Regions from separate parts of the Micromonospora sp. MH33 genome, predicted to be linked through region 1. Evidence: riboswitches for the same ligand, from Rfam matches in the RefSeq annotation. Region 1 holds a riboswitch; the other holds the start of a gene.
The links. Region 1 has a riboswitch for S-adenosylmethionine ahead of B0E53_RS09815 (aminotransferase class V-fold PLP-dependent enzyme). Riboswitches for the same ligand answer to the same signal wherever they lie in the genome.
Positions count from the first base shown of each region.

Region 1 (7,395 bases):
CCGGCGACGCCCTCGCCGTGGGGCTGGCCGAGGCGCCGGCCGGGCGGCTCACCGCCGGCCTGCCGCCCGCGCTGCGCGAGGCGTGCACCCTGCTCGACGCGGCCACCCGGGCCGCGCTGGAGTCGATCGGCGACATCAAGGCCGACGACCCGGACCCGGTGCGCAAGCAGCAGGCCAAGGCCGCGCTGGACGAACTCTCCACCACCGCGCAGCGGCTGCTGGAGGAGGCCGACCACGACGTGGCCTGGGTGGAGAAGCCCGAGAACGGCAGCCGCCGGGCGCTGGTGGTCGCGCCGCTCTCGGTCGCCGGCACCCTCGCCACCCATCTCTACGACGAGCGCACCGTGGTCGCCACCTCGGCCACCCTGGCGCTGGGCGGCCGGTTCGACACGGTGGCCCGGGCACTGGGGCTGGACGCGCCGCCGCCCGCCCCGCCCTCCCCGGCCGCGGCCGCGCTGGCCACCGCGGCCGCCGCCGGCCGCGCCGGCACCACGCCCCCGGTGGCGAGTGCCGACGGCAGCCGGGCGGCGACCGGCACGGTTCCGGCCACCGAGGGGCCCGGCTGGACGTCGCTCGACGTCGGCTCACCCTTCGACTACGCCCGGCAGGGCATCCTGTACGTCGCCGCGCACCTGCCCCGGCCCAGCGTCTCCGGGCTGCCCGAGGCGGCCGGCGAGGAGCTGCTGGCGCTGGTCGGGGCGCTCGGTGGGCGTACCCTCGGGCTCTTCTCCTCCCGGCGGGCCGCGCAGCAGGCGGCGGAGCTGCTCCGCGCGCGCACCGACCTGCCGGTGCTGCTCCAGGGCGAGGAGTCGCTGCCGCTGCTGGTCCGCCGGTTCCGCGAGGAGCGGGAGAGCTGCCTGTTCGGGGTGATGTCGCTCTGGCAGGGGGTGGACGTGCCGGGCGACTCCTGCCAGCTCGTGGTGATCGACCGGCTGCCCTTCCCCCGGCCCGACGAGCCGCTCGCGGCGGCCCGGGCGGCGGCCGTGGATGCCGGTGGTGGTTCCGGCTTCGCGGCGGTGAGCGTGCCGATCGCGGCCGTCCGGCTGGCGCAGGGGGTCGGCCGGCTGATCCGGGCCACCGGCGACCGGGGCGTGGTGGCGGTGCTCGACTCCCGGCTGGAGACCGCCCGGGGCTACGGCCCGTTCCTGCGCCGTTCGCTGCCCCCGTTCTGGTACACCACCCGGCCGGACGTGGCCCGGGGCGCGCTGGAGCGGCTCGGCAAGAGCTGACGCCCGCGCCTCCCCCAGGCGGGGGCGACGCGGGCGTCGGCGGGTCGGTCGGGTCAGGGCGCCTGGGAGGCGACCACCACGGCGTCGGGCGGGGTGTCCGGTACGGTCCGCGCGGCGAGCCGGCGGACCGCGGTGTTGAGCACGGCGATCAGCGGCACCGCGACCAGCGCGCCCGCGATGCCGGCCAGCACCACGCCGGCGGCGATGCCGATGATCACGGCGAGCGGGTGGATGGCCACCGCCCGGCCCATGATCAGCGGCTGGAGCACGTGCCCCTCGACCTGCTGCACGCCGATCACCGCGCCCAGGATGATCAGCGCGGTCACCGGGCCGCTGTCGACCAGCGCCACCAGCACGGCCACCACGCCGGACAGGAAGGCACCGACGATCGGGATGAACGCGCCCAGGAAGACCAGCGCGGCCAGCGGGAACGCGAACGGGATGTCGAAGACGACCAGGAAGATGCCGATGCCCACGGCGTCGATGAAGGCGACCAGCACGGTTGCCCGCACGTAGGCGCCCAGCGTCGCCCAGGAGGCCCGGCCGGCGTCGTCGACCTTCCAGCGGGCCTTCACCGGCAGCAGCCGGACCAGGAACCGCCAGATCTTGCTGCCGTCCCGGAGGAAGAAGAAGGTCGCGAAGAGCACCAGGACGGTGCCGGTGAGCACCTCGGCCAGGGTGGCCGCCGTGTTGAGCGCCCCGCTGGTGAACTTCTCGGTGTTGTCGTTGATCCAGTTCTGCGCCTCGTCGATGTAGCGGTTGAGCTGACCGTCGGAAAGGTGCAACGGGCCGGTCTTGAGCCAGTTCTGGATCTGCCGGACGCCCTGGGACGACTTCTCGCTGAGCTCCGGTACGCCCTGGATGAACTCGTTCACCACCAGGGTCAGCGTGCCGATCACCGCGGCCAGGCCGCCGACCAGCACCACGCCGGTGGCCAGCGACCGGGGCAGGCGGGCCCTGAGCAGCCAGCCGACCGCCGGGGCGAGCAACGCGGAGAGCAGCAGCGCGACCGCCAGCGGGATGATCACGATGCGGATCGTGCCGACGATCTTGAGCAGCGACCAGGTGACGATGCCGACCACGATGAGCCGCCAGCACCAGGCCGCGGCGATCCGCAGCGCGTGCGGCACCTCCACGTCGTCCTGGCTGGTGGTCGAGGCGTGCACGGGGGCCGGCGGCTCCGCGTCCACCACGGGCGCCGCCGGGGGCGCGGCCGGGCCCGGCGAGGAGGGCGAGGCCGTGCCCGACTCCTCCGCCGACCGGTCCGGATCGGCCCGCCGGGCCCGCGCCGACTCGCGGCCGGACTCGTACGCGCGGCGGAGCCGTCCACGCATCCGCTCGAAGCGGCTCAAGCGCACCTCCCGCAAACTGGTCCGCCCCCGAGACAGGGGGACAGGATACGTCTGTCCGCCCCACCCTAGGGCGGCTGCGCCAGACTTGCCCCCCTGCCGCTCCGCCCAACCACGCCGGCACCGACGACCGGGCACGCGGTAGCGTCTTCGCGTGACCGCCGACCAGGACCTCGACGCCGGCCTTCCGATCCGCCTGCTGCACGACCGCGTGCTGGTGCGTACCGAGAACGGCGAGGGGGAACGCCGCTCCACCGCCGGCATCGTCATCCCGGCCACCGCCGCCGTCGGCAAGCGGCTGGCCTGGGCCACCGCGGTGGGCGTGGGCCCGAACGTCCGCTCCGTCGTCTCCGGCGACCGGGTGCTGTTCGACCCGGACGACCGCTCCGAGGTCGAGCTGCACGGCCGGGCGTACGTCCTGCTGCGCGAGCGGGACGTGCACGCCGTCGCGGCCGAGCGGGTGGAGAACGAGCCGACCGGATCGAGCGGCCTCTACCTGTAGGCGCCGCCCGCGCCGCGGGCGCCGTTTGTACCGCTGCCCGGCGGGAAGCCCCAGGCACGACAGCGCCCTGGGGAGGGATCATGCCGGTAGTCATCAAGAAGATACTTGCCTGGGGATTCCTCGCGTTCCTGATCTACTTCATGGCGTTCCGGCCGGACGGCGCGGCCCAGCTGTTCAAGGGGATCGGGGTGGCCCTCATGGCCATCGCCCAGGGTCTCGGCGACTTTCTCACCGGCCTGATGACCTGAGGAGCCGGCCCCGGGACGGTTCGTTCAGGCGTGCGGGGGCCAGGCGGGGCGATGGCCGGGCCAGCCGGGCGGGCCGTAGCCGGCCGGAGAGGCGGGCGGCGGTGGCGGGGCCAGCACCACCGGGATCGGCACCACCGGCTCGTCCGGGGCCTCGACCGCGCGCTGCGACCCGTCGGGGAAGCGCAGGTGGTAGCGCTGCCCGTCCCAGACCCCGACCGGCGCCTGCGGGTCACGGCCCACGAAGAACGCCCGGTACGCCCCGATCGCGTCCAGCAGCTCCCGTTCCTCCCGCGCCGTCCGGTCCCGCTCGGCGGGCTTGCGGTCCAGCCCCCGGCGCATCCCGTCGCGCAGCAGCGCCAGCCGGGTGGCGGCGAACTGGTAGCCGCGCATCGCCCGCACCCCGCCGTCACCGGCCACCCGCCGGGCCCAGGTCCGGGCGGCGTGCCGCCGGCCGAGACTGCCCAGCGCGGCCACCTCGGGCGGGGTGAGCCAGCCGGCCCGGACGTAGTCGGGCAGGGTGCGCTCGGTGAGCCGCCCCTCCCAGGCACGCAGCCAGACGGCCAGCCCCACCATGCCGAAGAAGATCGGCACCATCACGCCGATGTAGCCGTAGAGCGCGATCAGCGGCTGGCCGGTGGCGGCGGCCAGTGAGGGCAGCAGGTTCCAGGTGCCGTGCAACATCATGGCCAGCAGCAGGCCGGCGATCGGAGCGAGGAAGCGCACCCGCCGGTCCGCGGTACGCGCGGCGACCCCCAGCCCCACGCCGGTCATCGAGGTGAACAGCGGGTGGGCGAAACCGAAGAGCAGGATCCGCACGATGAAGATGGCGATGACCTGACGCGCGCCGGTGGCCGGCCCGTACTCCTGGACGCCGGCGCGGTAGCCGTACCCGCCCAGGTAGAGGATGTTCTCCACCATGGCGAAGCCGACCGCGGAGAGCCCGCAGTAGACCAGGCCGTCGGTGACCCCGGAGAACTCCCGGCGGCGGAAGATCAGCAGCAGCAGCGGCCCGGCCGCCTTGGTCAGTTCCTCGATGAACGGGGCGACCAGCACGGCGGTCAGCGCCGCCGGCAGCCCCCAGTCCTTGAACAGCCGGGCACCGGTCTCGTTGACCAGCAGCGAGATGGCGGTGGAGACGAACGCGCCCCAGGCGAAGCAGAAGATCAGGTACTTCAGCGGCTCGGGCTCGTAGCGGTCGAGCCAGAGGAAGCAGGAGACCAGCACCGGCACCGGCAGGATCGCCGCGATCACGCCGACCAGCAGCGCCTCCGCGCCGAGGCTTTCGCCCAGGGTGAAGACCATGAAGACCGCGCCGGCGGCGATCAGCAGCACCACCCCGGCCAGCGCCAGGAACCGCCGCCAGCCGAGCCGGCGCAGCGGCATCCGGGGAGCCGGCGACCCCGGCGGGACGGCGGGCGCGGTCGGCGGCGGCGGCAGGGCTCCGCCGGGCGGGGTGACGGCCATGCGGTCAGCGTAGTCACCCGCGACCCACTGGTCCGGCCGCATCGCGACCGCTATGCTCCCGGACAGGTCACGAGTGCCAGCGTCAAGCCCCGGCTTGCTGGCCGGCAACCCTCGTCGAGTTCGCGGTGGGGTGCCCCGGGTGATGACCGGGCCCAGCCCGAACCGCGTGCTGGGCAAGCGCGGACCCCGTCCCGGTGCCCACCCACCCGGGGTCCCCTGGACCCGGAAGGCTCCGGCATGACCGTCACCCTCGTACCCTCGCTGCCCACGCTGTCCACTCCGAGCCGGCCGGACCCGCTCGGCGTGCTCGGCGTACCGGGGGAGATCAACCTGGACCACGCGGCCAGCGCGCCGTGCGCGCGGGCCGCGGCCGACGCGGTGGCCGAACTGCTGCCCTGGTACGCGAGCGTGCACCGGGGCGCCGGCGCGCTGTCGCGGCGCTGCACGCTGGCCTACGAGCGGGCCCGGCAGACCGTGGCCGACTTTGTCGGCGGCCGCCCCGACGACCACGTGATCTTCACCCGGAACACCACCGACGCGCTGAACCTGCTGGCCCGGGCGCTGCCCGCCGGCACCACGGTGGTCACCTTCGCCGGCGAGCACCACGCCAACCTGCTCCCCTGGCCGCGCGGCTCGGTCCGGCTCCCGGTGCCGGACGGCCCGGGCGGCGCGGTCCGCTCCCTCGACGCCGCGCTGGCCGAGCTGTCCCGCGACGCCCGGCCGGGGCTGCCGGTGCTGGTGGCGGTGACCGGCGCGAGCAACGTGACCGGGGAACGCTGGCCGGTGGCCGAGCTGGCCCGGGTGGCCCGCCGGCACGGCGCCCGGATCCTGGTGGACGCCGCCCAGCTGGCACCGCACACCCCGGTGGACCTGGCCGCGCTGGACGTCGACTACCTGGCCCTCTCCGCCCACAAGCTGTACGCCCCGTTCGGCGCGGGCGTGCTGGTGGGGCGGGCGGACTGGCTGGACGCGGCACCGCCGTACCTGGCCGGCGGCGGGGCCACCAGCCACGTCGGGGCCGGCACCCACGAGGTGCGCTGGGCCACCGGCCCGGCCCGGCACGAGGCGGGCACCCCGAACCTGCTCGGCGCGGTGGCCCTGGCGGCGGTCTGCGCGGCGCTGGCCGCCGCGGACCGGGACGCGCTGCACTCCCGCGAGCAGGCGCTGCTGGGCCGGCTCCGGGCGGGCATCGCCGCCCTGCCGCACGTGGTGGAGCTGCGCACCTTCGGGCCGGACGCGCCCCGGGTGGGCATCGTCAGCTTCGTGGTCGCCGGCCGGGACTCCGCCGAGGTGGCCGCCCACCTGGCGACCGCACACCGGATCGGCGTCCGGGACGGCCTGTTCTGCGCCCACCCGCTCGCCCGCCGCCTGCTGACCGAGGCGGCCACCCGCAGCGGCCGCGACGACCTGCCCCCCACCGCCATCCGCGCCAGCCTGGGCCTCGGCACGACCGAAACCGACGTGGAAACCCTCCTGACCGCCCTGTCCACCCTCCCCTGACCCGGGACTGTGGGCGAGTGAGGGCGGGGGTGGTGGGTCAGCCGACGGGGGGTGCGGTGGGGGGTTTGGGGGTGGGGCTTTGTTCGGTGGTTTCGCCGGAGCGCTGCTCGCGGTCGCCGAACGCCTGGCGGACCAGGCGGTTCGCCTCCTCCTGCTCGATGCCGGAGGCCACCATGAGGTCGCTCGCCGTGGTCCGCACCTGGGCGATCACCACGCTGCCGGAGAAACCAACCCCCTCGGCGTACGCCCGGCCGGCCTCGCTGACCGCGCGCAGCGACCGCTCCCGGGCCTTCTCCGGCTCCTCCCCGACGGCGAACTCGTGCCGCAGCAGGCGTACCGACTCGGCCAGGTGGGCGATCGAGTCGGGCATCGTCTCGGGGACGGGCTCCTCGTCCTCGATGATGGTGACCGAGCGGCGGATCAGCGTGCCGCTGTTCCGCATCGCCCGGTCGATCGGTTCCGCCGCCTCGGCGTAGTGGGTCAGCTCGTCCCGCCGGTGCCAGCGGGCCGGGGAGATGGTGATGGTCTCCTTGGCCCCCTCGATGGCCTCCGAGAGCGCGGCCAACTCCTCCTTGTTCTCCCGGAGCCGGAACAGCGCCCGCTGGGCCACCCCCCGGTCCCGGTTGCGCAGCGCCTCCGCGCAGGCGTCGAGTTGCCCGGCGAGCAGGTCCAGCGCCGGCCGGGCCGCCCGGTTGATCACGCGTAGCGGGTTGAGCGGCAGCAGGATCGCGGTGACCAGCAGCGCGATGCCGCCGCCGATGAAGGCGTCGACGAAACGGGGTATCTCCAGATTCTGGGTGGACGGGCTGAGCGTCACGATCAGCACCGCGGTGGCCGCCGCCTGGATCACGATGGCCACGCTCGCCCCGGCGAAGACGGTCAGCAGGATCGCCGCGGTGACCACCAGGCCGAGCTGCCAGGCGCCGGTGCCCAGGAAGTAGATCAGCAGATCGCCGACGAACACCCCGACCGCCACCCCGATGATCAGCTCGACGGTCCGGCGGAACCGCTGGCCGACCGAGGCGGCCAGGGTGCCGACCGCCGAGATGGGCGCGAACACCGGCTGCGGATTGCCCAGCAGCCGGTGGGAGACCAGGTAGGCC
Region 1 is NZ_MUYZ01000042.1:5,574-12,968, reverse strand. Features, by position in the region: gene B0E53_RS09835 (ATP-dependent DNA helicase) at 1-1,229, shown strand, start outside; gene B0E53_RS09830 (AI-2E family transporter) at 1,283-2,581, opposite strand; gene B0E53_RS09825 (co-chaperone GroES) at 2,733-3,080, shown strand; gene B0E53_RS37460 (hypothetical protein) at 3,161-3,328, shown strand; gene B0E53_RS09820 (PrsW family intramembrane metalloprotease) at 3,353-4,834, opposite strand; SAM riboswitch class IV at 4,858-4,978, shown strand; gene B0E53_RS09815 (aminotransferase class V-fold PLP-dependent enzyme) at 5,030-6,292, shown strand; gene B0E53_RS09810 (FUSC family protein) at 6,330-7,395, opposite strand, start outside.

Region 2 (7,395 bases), on a different contig from region 1:
AACGAGCAGCGGGTCCGCGACTTCGGCATCGACCCGGAGAACATGTTCGGCTTCTGGGACTGGGTTGGCGGGCGCTACTCGCTGCCCTCCGCGGTCGGGCTGTCGGTGATGCTGGCGGTCGGGCCGGCGCGGTTCCGGGAGCTGCTGGACGGCTACCACACCGTGGACGAGCACTTCCGGAGCACGCCGGTGGCGCGGAACGTGCCGGCGCTGCTCGGCCTGCTCAACGTCTGGTACACCGACTTCCTCGGCGCGGAGACCCACGCGGTGCTGCCCTATTCGCAGTACCTGCACCGGTTCCCGGCCTACCTGCAGCAGCTCACCATGGAGAGCAACGGCAAGTCGGTGACGCGGGACGGCCGTCCGGTCACGTACCCGACCGGGGAGATCTTCTGGGGCGAGCCGGGCACCAACGGGCAGCACGCCTTCTACCAGCTCATCCACCAGGGCACCCGGCTGATCCCGGCCGACTTCATCGCGTTCAGCCAGCCCAACCACGACCTGGGCGACATGCACGACCTGTTCATGTCGAACTTCTTCGCGCAGACCGCCGCGCTGGCCTTCGGCCGCACCCGGGAGCAGGTCGAGGCGGAGGGCACCGCGCCGGAGGTGGTGCCGCACCGGATCATGCCGGGCAACCACCCGACCACGTCGATCATCGCGCCGAAGCTCACGCCGGCGACGCTGGGCCAGCTCATCGCCCTCTACGAGCACATCGTCTTCACCGAGGCCGCGGTCTGGGACATCAACGCCTTCGACCAGTGGGGCGTGGAGCTGGGCAAGGTGATGGCCAACCAGCTCGCGCCGAAGCTCAGCGGGGCCGGGCCGGACCTCGGCGACGTGGACTCCTCCACCGCCGCGCTGATCCGCCGCTACCGCCGGCAGCGCGGCCGGGATTGACGTACTCCCGCGGCCTCCGATCCGAGCTGGTCGGAGGCCGCGCGGTCAGCCGCGCAGCAGGTCGGTGTGGGCGGCGCGGAGCCGGGCGAGCGCCGGGTCGCCGGCCGGTGCGCGGCGGTCCAGCTCGGCCCAGACCTCGGCGAGGGCGTCGGTGAGCGCGCGCAGCTCGGCGGCGTGCCGCCGGCTGCTCTGCCGGTGCAGCTCCTCCAGCCGCCGGGACCAGCCGGCGCTGATCGCGGCTATCCGGTCGGCGTCGACCCGGGCCTGCGCCGCGGTGCGCGCCGCCGCGGCGGGCACGATCGCGGCGACCGGGCGCGGATCACCGTCGCGGGTCACGACGGTGACGGTGTCGGTCAACTCGGCGAGGGAGACGAGCTGGGTGAGCCGGGTGCGGACCTCGCGCAGCGGCAGGGCGCGCGGCTGAGGGGACCGGTCGGCCAGTGCGGGGGCAGCCATGGACACATGTTGACGTCCGGGTACGACAAAATCGCGCCGGGTGACCGGCCCCGGGTCAGCCGGCGGCCGTCCACTCCGGCGCCAGCACCGACCAGACCTCCATGTCGGCCCGGCCCTCCGGGGCGGGTGCGGCCCCGCGCAGCACCCCGTCGCGGCTCATGCCGAGCCGCCGGGCCACCGCGATGCTGCGGTCGTTGCCGGCCTTGGTGACCCACTCGACGCGGTGGATGCCGCGTTCCCGGACCGCCCAGTCGATGATCACGCGGGCCGCGCGGGTGACCAGGCCCTGCCCCTCGGCGCCCGCCTCCAGCCAGCAGCCGGCCTCGCAGACGCCGGTGGTGGTGCTGAGCGAGACGAAGAGCACCCCGCCGACCAGGGTGCCGCGCTGCCAGATGCCCCAGATCCCGCCGTCGTCGCGGGCCCACCGGTCGGCGTAGTTCTGCAGGACCCGGCGGGCGGACTCGGCGTCGGTGGCCACGAAGGACGCGCCCACCCAGGGGGCGATGTGCTCCCGGCACCGGTCGAGGTTGGCGAGGAACTCGTCGGCGTGCCACGGCATCAGCTGCCGCAGCTCGGCGTCGTCGGTCAGGGGAAGGGTGAACACCGGAGCAACCTACCCGGTGGGGGCGCCGTGAGGCGCCCCCATTCCAGGTCAGGGGTGCATCTCGTACGCGCCGGCGAGGGCGACCACCCGCTGCCACACGCGGGCGGTGCGGTCGGCGTCGACGACCGGGCGCCGGAGGTGGGCGAGCGCCCAGGCGGCCTGCGCCTCGGTGGTGGCCGCCTTGCCGTGCAGTTCGGTGGCGTACCGGCCGGCCAGGTCCACCGCGTCCGCGTTGCCCTTGATCAGCCAGGCGCCGAGGTCGTCGAGGGTCACCCGCCGGTCGCTCATCCGGCCATTCTGCGGGCCGCCGGCGGAGCGCGCCCGACGGCTCAGATGATGAGGTGGGTCCAGTAGGTGAGCCACACCGCGAACAGCGCGCCCTGGAGCAGCGCCAGCCCGGCGGTGAGCCAGGGGTCGAGGCCGGGCCGGCGGGCCCAGCGGGCCAGCACCAGCGCCACCGGGAACGCGGCCAGCAGGTAGCGCAGCAGGCTCTTGTACACCGGCGGACCCATCGACAACGGCACCAGCACCACGATCACCGTGTAGGCCAGGTACGGCCAGTCGGCCCGCCGGCGCAGCCCGACGGCCGCCACGAGCAGCATCGCCACGGCGATCCAGACCCGGAACCTGTTTGCCGAGTTGTCGCCGACGAGCGCCGACCCGGCCACCCCGAGCGGGTTCTGCACCTTGATCCCCCAGCCCTTCTCCTGGGCGTGCTGGTAGGCGAACCAGTCGCCGCTCTGCCAGCGACAGAACGCCATGAAGGTCAGCCAGCCGGCCGGCACCAGCAGCAGCGGCCAGCCCTCCCGTACGTAGCGCGGCAGGCTACGGAGACCCAGGCGCCAGCCGTGCTGGCGCAGCAGCACCAGGGCCAGCGGGATCACCACCACGAAGCCGACCGAGCGGCTCATCGCCAGGAAGTAGCCGACGATCCCGACCACCAGCCAGCGGCGCTGCTCGGCGTACCAGAACGCGGCCAGGGCGAGGCAGACGAAGAGCGACTCGGTCAGCGCGGCCTGGAACAGGAAAGCGGTCGGCAGGAGCAGCAGGTACCGGACGGCCCGCCGGCCGTCGCCCGGATCCTCGTCGCCGAGCAGCCGGGCCCCCAGCCGGTACGCGAACCAGAGCTGGAACAGCAGCGCCACGTTGGCGACCAGCAACAGCGCCCAGGCGGTGTGCCCGCCGAGCAGCGGCGCGAGGGGCCGGGCCAGGAACGGGTAGAGCAGTGGAAAGCCGAAGTCGTTCCACGGCCGGTCCAGCGGCAGCCGGGCCAGGTTGTCGTAGAGGAACGAGTCCCAGGCGAACCAGAGCGAGATCCAGCGGTGCGACGAGATCCGGTCCTGCTGGATCCGCGTCATCGTCTCGTCCGCGGGGGGCGCGCCGGGCACCCCGTCCCAGGCGGTCAGCACCAGCACCCCGACCAGGCTGAGCACCAGCTTCGAGCCGACGAAGACGGCGAGCACGAAGCCCCAGCGCGTGGGGATCCGGGTGACCAGCCGCCCGCCGGCCGACGCCAGCCGCCCCGGCACGCCCGACCACCGCGCCGGGGCGGGGCCGTCGGTCGTCCCGGCCCGCCGCTCGTCTCGCATCCCGCTCCCACCGGTCGCCCCGCGACCGACCCCCGGACCGGGAAACCGGCCCCGCATCCCCGTTCCGCCCCGGTTCACACCCGCCGGGCCCCGAACGGGTGACCCGGGCGTCGCGGATCGCGGGCGCAGGTGAGTCGGGGGGCAGGACGGGTAAGGGCGCTGCCGCATCGGCAGGCTGGCGGCGGAGGACGGCATGGGGGACGGCAACGGGACCGTGATCATCGGGGCGGGGCCCGCGGGGCTGACCGCCGCGTACGAGCTGCTGCGCCACGGCGAGCCGGTCCGGGTCTACGAGGCCGACGACGTGGTCGGCGGGATCAGCCGCACGGTGGAGCGGGACGGCTGGCGATTCGACATCGGCGGACACCGGTTCTTCACCAAGGTCTCCCGAGTGGAGGACTTCTGGCACGAGATCCTCCCCGACGAGGACTTCCTGCTCCGGCCGCGGATGAGCCGGATCTACTACCGGGGCGCGCTCTACGACTACCCGCTCAACGCCGGCAACGCGCTGCGCAACCTCGGCCTGCTGGAGGCGCTGCGCTGCGTCGGCTCGTACGGGCGGGCCCGGCTGCGCCCGCCGAAGGACCAGTCGCACTTCGAGGGCTGGGTGTCGGCCCGGTTCGGCTGGCGGCTCTACTCGATCTTCTTCAAGACGTACACCGAAAAGGTCTGGGGGATGCCGGCCGACCAGTTGCAGGCCGACTGGGCCGCCCAGCGGATCAAGAACCTGTCGCTCTCCACCGCGGTGCTCAACGCGCTGCTGCCCCGGCGCAACCGCAAGGACGTGACCAGCCTCATCGAGGAGTTCCAGTACCCGAAGCACGGCCCCGGGATGATGTGGGAGCGCTGTACCGAGGAGGTGGAGAAGCGGGGCGGCACGGTCCGCACCAACACCTGGGTGACCGAGGTGCACCGGGACCCGGCGCGGCGGCGGGCCACCGCCGTCACGGTGGTCGACGCCGGGGGCGAGCGCACCGAACCGGCCGACCACGTGATCTCCTCGATGCCGATCTCCGCGTTGGTGCGGGCCATGCAGCCGGAGGCCCCGCCGGAGGTACGGGCCGCCGCCGACGACCTGCGCTACCGGGACTTCCTGACCGTCGCGCTGGTGGTGCCCGAGGAGTTCTCGTTCCCGGACAACTGGATCTACGTGCACGACCCGGCCGCCAAGGTGGGCCGGATCCAGAACTTCGGCTCCTGGTCGCCGTACCTGGTCAAGGACGGGCGGACCTGCCTGGGGCTGGAGTACTTCGTCTTCGAGGACGACGAGATGTGGCGGACCCCGGACGCGGACCTGGTCGCCTTCGCCACCGCCGAACTGGAGCGGCTGGGCCTGGTCCGGCCCGGCTGCGTGGAGGCCGGCTACGTGGTCCGGATGCCGAAGGCGTACCCGGTCTACGACGAGCGCTACCAGCACAACGTGGACGTGATCCGGAACTGGCTGGCCCGGGAGGTGCCGAACGTGCACCCGGTGGGGCGCAACGGGATGCACCGCTACAACAACGCCGACCACTCGATGCTCACCGCGATGCTGGCCGCCGAGAACATCGCCCACGGCGCCGGCCACGACGTCTGGACGGTCAACGTCGAGCAGGACTACCACGAGCAGAAGAGCCGGTCCCGGCACGGCACCGGCCGCGACGCCCCGGTCATGCCGACTCGCCGGTAAGGCACGGGCGTGAGCACGGTCATAACGGCTGGACGTCCGGGGTGGCGCTGCTGCTAGCCTTCTCGGCAGGTCATGAGCGCCAGCGTCAAGCCCCGGCTCGCTGGCCGGCAACCCTCCTCCGCGGTGGGGTGCCCCGGGTGAGGACCAGGCACCGGCAGCCGCCGGTGCAAGCGTGGCCTGGTACCCAGGTCATCACCGACCAGAGGGAACCATGTCTGCTCAGCTCCGCACCCCGCCGGCCGACGGCATCGCCTATCCGGCGCGTTTCGCGCTGGTCAAGCGGCGGCACGTCGACCTGATGCGGGTGAGCAGCGACGCCTGTCGCCGCGCCGACGCGCGCTGAGCGCCACTCCCCCACCTTCCGCACCATCCCTTCCGGCTCGCCCGCCTCGGGCGCGCCGTCGGCGGCGTGCGCCCACGCCGCCCCGGACCCTGGAGACACCTGTGCGAATCCGTTCCGCCCTGACCCGCGCCGCCGCGCTCGGCGCCGCCGCCGTGCTCGCCGCCACCGCCCTCACCGCCTGCGGTGACGACGGCGCCACCAGCGAGGCCGCCAACCCGTACGGCCTGCTCCAGGCCGGCGTGCTGCGGGCCGGCACGCTCACCGACGCGCCGCCGAACGTGTACCTGAAGGACGGCAAGTTCACCGGCTTCGACAACGACCTGCTCACCGCGGTAGCCGCGAAGGCCGGCCTGAAGGTGGAGTTCGTCGGCACCGACTTCTCCGCCCTGCTCTCCCAGGTCAACAACCACAAGTTCGACGTGGGCAGCTCCTCCATCACCATCACCGAGGCCCGGAAGAAGACCGTCGACTTCGGCAACGGCTACGACTTCGGCTACTTCGGGCTCGACGTGCCGGCCGGCTCCCCGATCACCGGCTTCGACCAGCTCGCCGGCAAGCGGGTCGTCGTCGTGCAGGGCACCGTGCAGGACGACTACGCCACGCGGGAGAACCTGAACCCGGTCCGGGTGCCCGACTACAACGGCGCGGTCAACCAGCTCAAGGCCGGCACGGCCGACGCCTGGATCGCCCCGGCCGAGATCGGCGACAAGTCCGCCGCGGACAGCAACGGCAAGATCACGGTGGCCGCGAAGCAGCTCAGCCCGGCCCCGACCGCGTACGCGGTGGCCAAGGGCAACGACAAGCTGCGCGAGGCGCTGAACAAGGGCCTCGACGAGGTGATCGCCGACGGCACCTGGACCAAGCTCCAGGCGCAGTACTACCCGGGCCGGCCGATCCCGGCCGACTTCAAGCCGGGCAGCGGCACGGTCACCGTGCCGTCGCCGTCGGCGGCTTCCTGACCCGGAACGACTGAGACGAGCGGGGCGGACGGAGACATGGATCCACTGAGCACCCTGTGGGAGACCTTCTTCGACTGGGACGCCATGCGCGAGGCGCTGCCCGAGATGCTCACCGTCGGGCTGCCCAACACGCTGATCCTGGCGGTCTCCGCCGCCCTGCTCGGCTCGGTGCTGGGCATGCTGCTGGCCGTGGCGGGCATCTCGCGTACCCGATGGTTGCGGTGGCCGGCCCGGGTCTACACCGACGTGTTCCGCGGCCTGCCGGCAGCGGCGACCATCCTGCTCATCGGTGTCGGCCTGGCGCCGCTGGGCATGCAGGTGTGGGGTCCGAACCCGTACCCGCTCGGCGTGCTGGCGCTGTCGCTGATCGCCGCCGCCTACATCGGAGAGATCTTCCGCGCCGGCATCCAGAGCGTGGAGGCCGCCCAGCTGGAGGGGGCCCGGGCGCTCGGCTTCTCCTGGGGCGAGGCGATGCGCCTGGTCATCGTGCCGCAGGGCGTACGCCGGGTGCTGCCGGCCTGGGTCAACCAGCTCATCGCGCTGATCAAGGACTCCAGCCTGGTCTACTTCCTCGGCCTGGTGGCCAGCCAGCGGGAGCTGTTCCGGATCGGCCAGGACTACGCGGCCACCACCGGCAACGAGTCCGCGCTGCTGCTGGCCGGCCTGTTCTACCTGGTGCTGACCGTGCCGCTGACCCACGCGGTCAACTGGATCGACCGGCGGCTGCGGCAGGGCCGGGCGGTGGCCGCCCCCGACCTGGACGTCGAACTCGACCCCGCCGGTGCGCCGGCGCCGACCGGAAAGGACCCGCGATGACCACCGCCACCGCCACCTCGGTCAGCCTGGCCGTCCGCGACGTGCACCTGGCCTTCGGG
Region 2 is NZ_MUYZ01000179.1:2,486-9,880, reverse strand. Features, by position in the region: gene pgi (glucose-6-phosphate isomerase) at 1-900, shown strand, start outside; gene B0E53_RS23660 (hypothetical protein) at 946-1,356, opposite strand; gene B0E53_RS23655 (GNAT family protein) at 1,412-1,960, opposite strand; gene B0E53_RS23650 (hypothetical protein) at 2,009-2,248, opposite strand; gene B0E53_RS23645 (hypothetical protein) at 2,290-3,549, opposite strand; gene B0E53_RS23640 (NAD(P)/FAD-dependent oxidoreductase) at 3,743-5,218, shown strand; SAM riboswitch class IV at 5,287-5,397, shown strand; gene B0E53_RS40200 (putative leader peptide) at 5,430-5,561, shown strand; gene B0E53_RS23635 (ABC transporter substrate-binding protein) at 5,663-6,520, shown strand; gene B0E53_RS23630 (amino acid ABC transporter permease) at 6,557-7,336, shown strand; gene B0E53_RS23625 (amino acid ABC transporter ATP-binding protein) at 7,333-7,395, shown strand, end outside.
Region 2: another riboswitch for S-adenosylmethionine. It lies ahead of B0E53_RS40200 (putative leader peptide); the one in region 1 lies ahead of B0E53_RS09815 (aminotransferase class V-fold PLP-dependent enzyme).